2 regions of the Microbacterium sp. NPDC091676 genome follow, and region 1 is predicted to be linked to the other one. Evidence: predicted binding sites of a transcription regulator. Region 1 holds the regulator's gene; the other holds the start of a gene.
What was found. Region 1 encodes HrcA, which represses chaperone genes, less so after heat shock. Its sites were predicted from a motif close to TTNGCACTCGNNNNNNNCGAGTGCNAA; they were not measured.
Positions count from the first base shown of each region.

Region 2: groES (co-chaperone GroES) is a predicted target of HrcA. The motif match lies at 2,095-2,121, and genes of this name have one in related genera.

Region 1 covers NZ_JBIVTI010000001.1:278,226-281,816, reverse strand. The annotation lists gene ACIQID_RS01490 (16S rRNA (uracil(1498)-N(3))-methyltransferase) at 1-520, opposite strand, end outside; gene dnaJ (molecular chaperone DnaJ) at 523-1,635, opposite strand; gene hrcA (heat-inducible transcriptional repressor HrcA) at 1,672-2,703, opposite strand; gene hemW (radical SAM family heme chaperone HemW) at 2,811-3,591, opposite strand, start outside.
Region 2 covers NZ_JBIVTI010000001.1:1,402,467-1,406,057, forward strand. The annotation lists gene ACIQID_RS06860 (ABC transporter substrate-binding protein) at 1-504, opposite strand, end outside; gene rarD (EamA family transporter RarD) at 649-1,581, opposite strand; gene groES (co-chaperone GroES) at 1,712-2,008, opposite strand; gene ACIQID_RS06875 (SAM-dependent methyltransferase) at 2,165-3,364, shown strand; gene ACIQID_RS06880 (hypothetical protein) at 3,372-3,591, opposite strand, start outside.

The DNA.
Region 1 (3,591 bases):
TCGGGTCGAGCAGCAGCACACGTTGCGTCGCTGCGCGGGCCGCGAGCTGCGCGGTCGATTCCGGGGCGGCCACCTCGGGCACCCAGGCCCGGTGCGCCTGCTTGGCCGCTTCGCGGACGATCGTCGCCCAGCGCTCGCGCCCCTTCACGGCTTTCGGTCCCTCCCAGCGGGACACGCTGCGCCCCGCCTGCCAGGGCACGATCTCGTCGACGCCGAGCTCGCACGCGGCCTGCACGGCGAGTTCGTCGCGGTCGCCCTTCGCCAGTGCCTGCACGAGCACGAGACGCGGACTCGCGGGCTCGTGCTCGACGCGCTCGGTGATCCGGACGTCGACGCGCGACGGCGACACCTCTTCGGCGACGCCGGTCAGCCAGACGCCCCGGCCATCGCCGACGGTCACGGCCTCACCGACGCGGAGCCGCCGGACGACGGCCGCATGCTTCGCCTCGGCCCCGGTGAGCGACACGAGACCGCCCACCGCGGCGTCACCCGCGGATTCGACGAGGAAGTGCAGCGCCACGATCAGTGGGTGCGGAACCGGTCGCGGAGCTTGGAGAACAGGCCCTGCTGGAACTGCGCGAGCTGCGGGCCCGGCGCCTTGTTCTTCTTGGCGAAGTCCTCGATGAGCTTGCGCTGTGCGGAGTCGAGCTTGGTGGGGGTGACCACCTGCACGCCGACGCGGAGGTCGCCGCGCTGGGTGCCGCGCAGCGGCGTGATGCCCCGCCCCTTGATGGTCAGCACGTCGCCGGACTGCACGCCCGCGCGGATCTCCAGGTCGACCTCCCCGTCGAGTCCTTCGATCGAGGTCTCGGTGCCGAGGATGGCATCGGTCATGGACACCTCGAGCGTGGCGAGCAGGTCGTCGCCGTCACGGCTGAACGCGGGGTGCGGGTTGACCGTGACCTCGACGTAGAGGTCGCCGTTCGGGCCGCCCGCGCGGCCGACCTCGCCGGAACCGGGGAGCTGCAGCCGCAGGCCGGTCTCGACGCCCGCCGGGATGTCGAGGGAGACCGTGCGACGCGACCGGACCCGTCCCTGCCCGCCGCAGGTGCCGCAGGGGTACGGGATGGTCGTCCCGTAGCCCTCGCACGTGCCGCACGGCTGGGAGGTGACGACGTTGCCGAGGAGGCTCCGCACCTGACGCTGCACGTGACCGGTGCCACCGCAGATGTCGCAGGTGACCGGCGAGGTGCCCTCCTGGCAGCAGGAGCCCTGGCAGGTCTCGCAGAGCACGGCCGTGTCGACCTCGATGTCGCGGTGCGCGCCGAAGACGACGTCGCCGAGGTCGAGGGTGACCCGGACGAGCGCGTCCTGCCCGCGCTCACGCCTCGACCGCGGGCGGGCACCGCGTCCGCCACCCTGCGACGCCCCGAAGAACGTCTCGAAGATGTCGCCGAAGCCGCCGAAGCCGCCGAAGTTGTTCGCGCCGTCGCCGCCGCCCATGTCGTAGCGGCGGCGTGACTCCTCGTCGCTGAGCACGTCGTAGGCGTGCGTGACGAGCTTGAACTTCTCTGCGGCCTCCTCGCCCGGATTCACGTCCGGGTGGAGCTGCCGTGCCAGGCGCCGATACGCCTTCTTGATCTCATCGGTGGAAGCGTCCCGGGACACCCCGAGAACCTCGTAGTGGTCCGCCACAATCGCCCTTCTGCGTGTGTTTCCGTGGGGGCCGCCTCAGCGGCCGGCCTCGTCGTCGTCGAGCATCCGCGACAGGTAGCGGGCGACCGCCCGTGCCGCCGCGAGGTTGCTCGGATAGTCCATCCGGGTGGGCCCCATGACACCGACCCGCGCGGTCCCCGAGGGCGCCGCGTAGTTGCTGGCGACGATCGACGCCTCGCCGAGCCCGAAGGAGGCGTTCTCGGTGCCGATGCTCGCCGCGAGGCCGTGCTCGTCGGGCACCATCTCGCTCATCAGCCGCAGCAGCGTCACCTGTTCCTCGATGGCCTCGAGGAGGGGGTGGATGCTGCCGCGGAAGTCCTGCTCGCGCCGCGCCAGAGTCGCCGCGCCCGCCATCACGAGCCGCTCCTGCCGGAAGCCGCCGAGTTCGTCCACGACGACGGCGGCGACCGTGCGGAGCACGCGGTCCTGCGGCGTCTCGTCTGCGGCCAGGAGCGCCTGCAGCCGGTCGGAGGCCGCCGCGATCGCCTGGCCGGTGATGAGGGCGGAGAGTCGCGCGCGAAGCACCGCGAGATCCGCCTCGTCGATCATGTCCGGGAGCACGGTGATCCGCTGCGACACCCCGCCGGCGTCGGTCACCAGGACCGTGAGGAGCCGGTTGGGGGCGAGCGTCACGAGCTCCACGTGGGTCACGTGAGCCCGCGCGAACGACGGGTACTGGGCCAGGGCGACCTGTCCGGTGAGCTGTGTGAGCACGCGGACGGTCCGCGCCATCAGATCGTCGAGGTCGGCCGGGTCGGCGAGGAAGGACTCGATGGCGGAACGCTGCGCGGTGGAGAGCGGGCGGAGCTGGGCGAGGTGATTGACGAACACCCGGTACCCCTTGTCCGTCGGCACGCGTCCGGATGAGGTGTGCGGAGCCGTGATCAGCTCCTCATCCTCCAGTTGCGCCATGTCGTTGCGGATGGTCGCCGCCGAGACGCCGAAGGAATGACGGTCGACGATGGAACGGCTGCCCACCGGCTCGTGCGTCTCGACGTAGTCCTGCACGATCGCACGGAGGACCTGCAACCCTCGCTCTGTGACCATGGGTTCCCCTTCCCGCCGACCGGATGCTGGCACTCTGCCGCCCTGAGTGCCAATCCTACCTCCTGCGATCGGGAGATCTCCGAAGGCGGACAGCCCGGCGTCGCGGCTCAGTCCGTCAGCTCGCGCACCACGGCATCGGCGAGGAGACGGCCGCGGAGCGTGAGCTGGACGCGCCCGCGAATGGCCGCCGCCGCATCGATCAGGCCGTCGGCGATGAGTCCAGCGACACGCTCCCTGTTCTGCTCCGGGACGTCGCTCACCGCGATCCCCTCGCGGATGCGACTGAGGAGGAGGATGCGCTCGAGCGTCTGCGCCTCCGGGTCCGGCCGTTCGCGCCCTGCCGCCGGCGACGACGAGGCCGCCAGACGCTGCGCGTAAGCGGCGGGGTGCTTGACGTTCCACCACCGGAGCCCGGCGACATGACTGTGGGCGCCGGGGCCGAAGCCCCACCAGTCGCTCCCCCGCCAGTACGCGAGGTTGTGGCGCGACCGCTGCCCCTCGCTGCGAGCCCAGTTGCTGACCTCGTACCACTCGAACCCGGCGGCGGCGAGGCGCTCGTCCGCCAGCTCGTACATGTCGGCCTGGAGGTCGTCGTCCGGGGTCGGCACCTCACCGCGACGGATCTGACGGGCGAGCTTGGTGCCGTCCTCGATGATGAGGGCGTATGCGGAGATGTGGTCGGACTCCAGGGCCAGGGCGGCGTCGAGCGAGGCCTCCCAGTCGGCGAGGGTCTCCCCCGGTGCGCCGTAGATGAGGTCGACGCTGACGGCGAGTCCCGCCTCCTTCGCGGCGGCGACGGCGGTGCGCACATTGTCCGGGCGGTGCGTTCGGTCGAGCGCGGCGAGGACGTGCGGGACGGCCGACTGCATGCCGATGGACAGCCTCGTG
Region 2 (3,591 bases), 1.1 Mb from region 1:
GTTGTCGCTCGGGGCGGTGCGGAAGTACAGCGGGTTGATGCCCGTGAAGTCCGGCGAGGTGTTGGACGGGGACACCGTCAGGATGTCCGCGCCCGCGTTGCCGTCGAGGATGAGCTTGGTGACGCTCGAGGACGCCGCGCCGATCATGGCGGTGATGCCGTCGTTGCGCAGGTTGGTGATGGAGGTCTCGTAGGCCTTGTTGTCGAGGTCGCCCTCGTCTGCCGTGCTGAGGTCGATCGTGATGCCGGCGTCGGCCTCGTTGATCTGGTCCACGGCGAGCTGGACGCCGGCCTCCATCGGCGCGCCCAGGAACGCGAGCGTACCGGTGGCGGGCAGCAGCGAACCGAGCTTGAGCGTCAGGTCGGCGGCGGGCTTGTCGCCACCCCCGTCCGACGGCTCCGCGTTCGGCGTGCTGCTGCAGCCCGCGATGATGAGGGCGGAGGCGCTGACCAGCGCGATCCCGGCGAAGATCCTCGCGCTGCGCGAGCCCTTCAGTGCGTTCATGATGCTCCCTTGCGTAAACGAACGTGGATGGTGACCACAGTCGGGTGCTCTAACACTAGGGCGTGCGCCCCGCGCGCAGGAGGGGCAAGTATCTCGGTGCGTTAACGATCCAGGACCGCTGTTTCCGCCTGTGGGCGGGCGGGATCAGAGCCCCGCGGCGGGGGTGTCCCGACGGCCGCGCCGCGCGGCGAGGAGCAGATCGACGACGAAGACCGCGATCGCGATCCACACCAGGACGAACCCGATCCAGCGCTCCGGCGGCATCGGCTCGTGCAGCACGACGACCCCGATCAGGAACTGCAGGACGGGGGTGAGGAACTGCAGCATGCCGATGACCGTGAGGTCGACGCGACGCGTCCCGGCCGCGAACAGCAGCAGGGGGACGGCGGTGGCCACCCCCGCGAAGGCGAGCAGCACGGCATGCGACCAGCCCGCGGTCCCCATGGTCAGGCCGACGGGCGTCGTCGCCACGATCACGAGCTGCACCACCGCGATGGGGATCAGCCAGAACGACTCGAGCGTCAGCCCGCTGACCGCGTCGACGGCGGGGCCGATCTTCTTCTTGATGAGCCCGTACAGGCCGAAGGAGGCCGTCAGCGTCAGGGCGATCCAGGGGACGTCGCCGTACGCCACGACGATGACGACCACCGCGGCGGCCGCGATCCCGACGGCCACCCATTGCAGCCGGCGGATGCGCTCCTTGAGCACGAAGACGCCGAGCAGCACGGTCGTGATCGGGTTGATGAAGTAGCCGAGCGCCGTCTCCACCACGTTCCCGCTCAGCGTGCCGAGGACGAACACCTGCCAGTTGACATAGATGAGAAGGCCGGCCAGGGCCGTCCAGCCCAGCAGTCGCGGGCTCCGGACGATCGCGAGGAAGGCGGGCCATCCCCTCGTGACCGTGAGCAGCAGGAGACAGAAGACGAAGGAGAGCAGCACCCGCCAGGCGACGACCTCCCACGGACCGGTCGGCTGCAGCAGGAGGAAGTAGAGCGGCAGGACGCCCCACAGCAGGTAGGCGCTCCCGGCGTACGCGATGCCCGCCGTCCGGGTGGCGCGGGTCGTCTCGGGGGTCACCGCACAACCCTATGCCCGCGAGGACCAGGGCCGCGCCGCTCCGGATGCCGAAGAGGGCCCGGATGCCGAAGCATCCGGGCCCTCTGGGAACCGGGTTCCCGTCCGGCTAGCGGAGGGAACGGGTGTGCGATCAGCGGACGACGACCGCCAGGACGTCGCGAGCCGACAGGACGAGGAACTCGTCCGCGCCGAACTTCACCTCGGTGCCGCCGTACTTGCTGTAGAGCACGCGGTCGCCGACGGCGACGTCGAGCGGAACGCGGTTGCCGTTGTCGTCGATACGGCCGGGGCCGACCGCCACGACCTCGCCCTCCTGGGGCTTCTCCTTGGCGGTGTCGGGGATGACCAGGCCACTCGCGGTGGTCTGCTCGGCCTCGACCTGCTTGATGACGATGCGGTCCTCGAGCGGCTTGATGGAAACCGACACGGTCTACCTCTTCTTTCTTGACGCTGACACGAAAGACTCGTTCGCACTCTCAACCCGAGAGTGCTAATGCCAGTGTAGGCGGTCGGCTGGCACTCATGCAATGCGAGTGCCAACCCGGGCCGGGTGGCACGCGGGTCCTAGGCTGGGAGGGTGGAGATGTCCGAGCTGCGCGCCCTGCTGACCCCCGCCGGCCTCGAGCTGCTCGACGCCCTCGGGCCGGTCACCTCCACCGCCGAGGCGGCCGCAGCCGTCTCCCGGCTGCGCGCCGCAGGCCACTCCCCCGACCTCGTCTCCGCCGTCGTGGGCCAGGCGCACCTGCGCGCCAAGGCCACGGCGAAGTTCGGTCCCTTCGCCGCCCGGATGCTCTTCACCCGCGCGGGCCTGGAGCAGGCCACCCGCCTCGGGGTGGCCGCCCGTCACGCCCAGCGGATCCGCCGGGCCGGCCTCACGAGCGTCGCGGACCTCGGCTGCGGGATCGGCGGCGACGCCCTCGCGTTCGCCGGTGCCGGACTGGCGGTGCACGCCGTGGATGCCGATGAGGTGACCGCGGCCCTCGCCGCCTACAACCTCGCCCCGTTCGGGGACGACGCCACGGTGCGCCATGCCACCGCGGAGGAGGCGCTCGGGGCACCGGTCCCCGGCCAGGCGATCTGGATGGACCCCGCCCGCCGCACCTCCGGGCACAGCGAGACCCGGCGCGTCTCCGCCGACGACTACTCGCCGTCCCTCGACTGGGCGTTCGCCGTCGCCGCGCAGCGCCCCACCGGGATCAAGCTCGGCCCCGCCCACGACCGCGACGCCCTGCCCACGGACGCGGAGACGCAGTGGGTCAGCGCCGACGGGAGCGTCGTCGAGCTCGTGGTGTGGTCGCGGGAGCTGGCGAGGGAAGGGGTCCGGCGCTCCGCCCTCGTCATCCGCGGTGAGCGCTCGCACGAGCTCACCGGATCCGCGGATGCCGAGGACGCTCCGGTCCGTGCGCTCGGGGCCTTCCTCCACGAGCCGGACGGGGCCGTCATCCGGGCCCGTCTCATCGGCGACGTCGCCCGCAGCCTCGACGCGGGGATGCTCGATCCGCGCATCGCGTACCTGACCTCGGACGCCGCCCTGACGAGCCCGTTCGTGCAGTCCTTCCGCGTCCGGGAGACGCTGCCGATCACACCGAAGACGATCAACGCGGCCCTGAAGACCCACGGCATCGGCCGCATCGAGATCAAGAAGCGCGGGGTGGACGTCGATCCGGCGGCCTTCCGGCGCAAGCTGACCCTGCGCGGCGACGCCGAGGCGACCCTGATCCTCGCCCGGTTCGGCGATCAGCGCCGCGCGATCCTCGCCGACCGGGTGCCCGCCGCGGACTGAGAGCGCGTCAGCCCTCCGGGTCGCGACCCGGGATGTCGATGCGGATCGGATCCCCGGGTGGGCCGGTGGTCACGAGGTAGGACTCGCCCGTCGCCGCATCGACGACGGCGGGGCCCGAGGTCACGGTGAGGTAGGGCGTCTGCCAGCGGGTGAAGTCCACCTCGATGACGGATGCCGACAGCAGCTCCCCGGTTTCCTGGTCGACGTCGAGCAGCTGCACGCGGAGC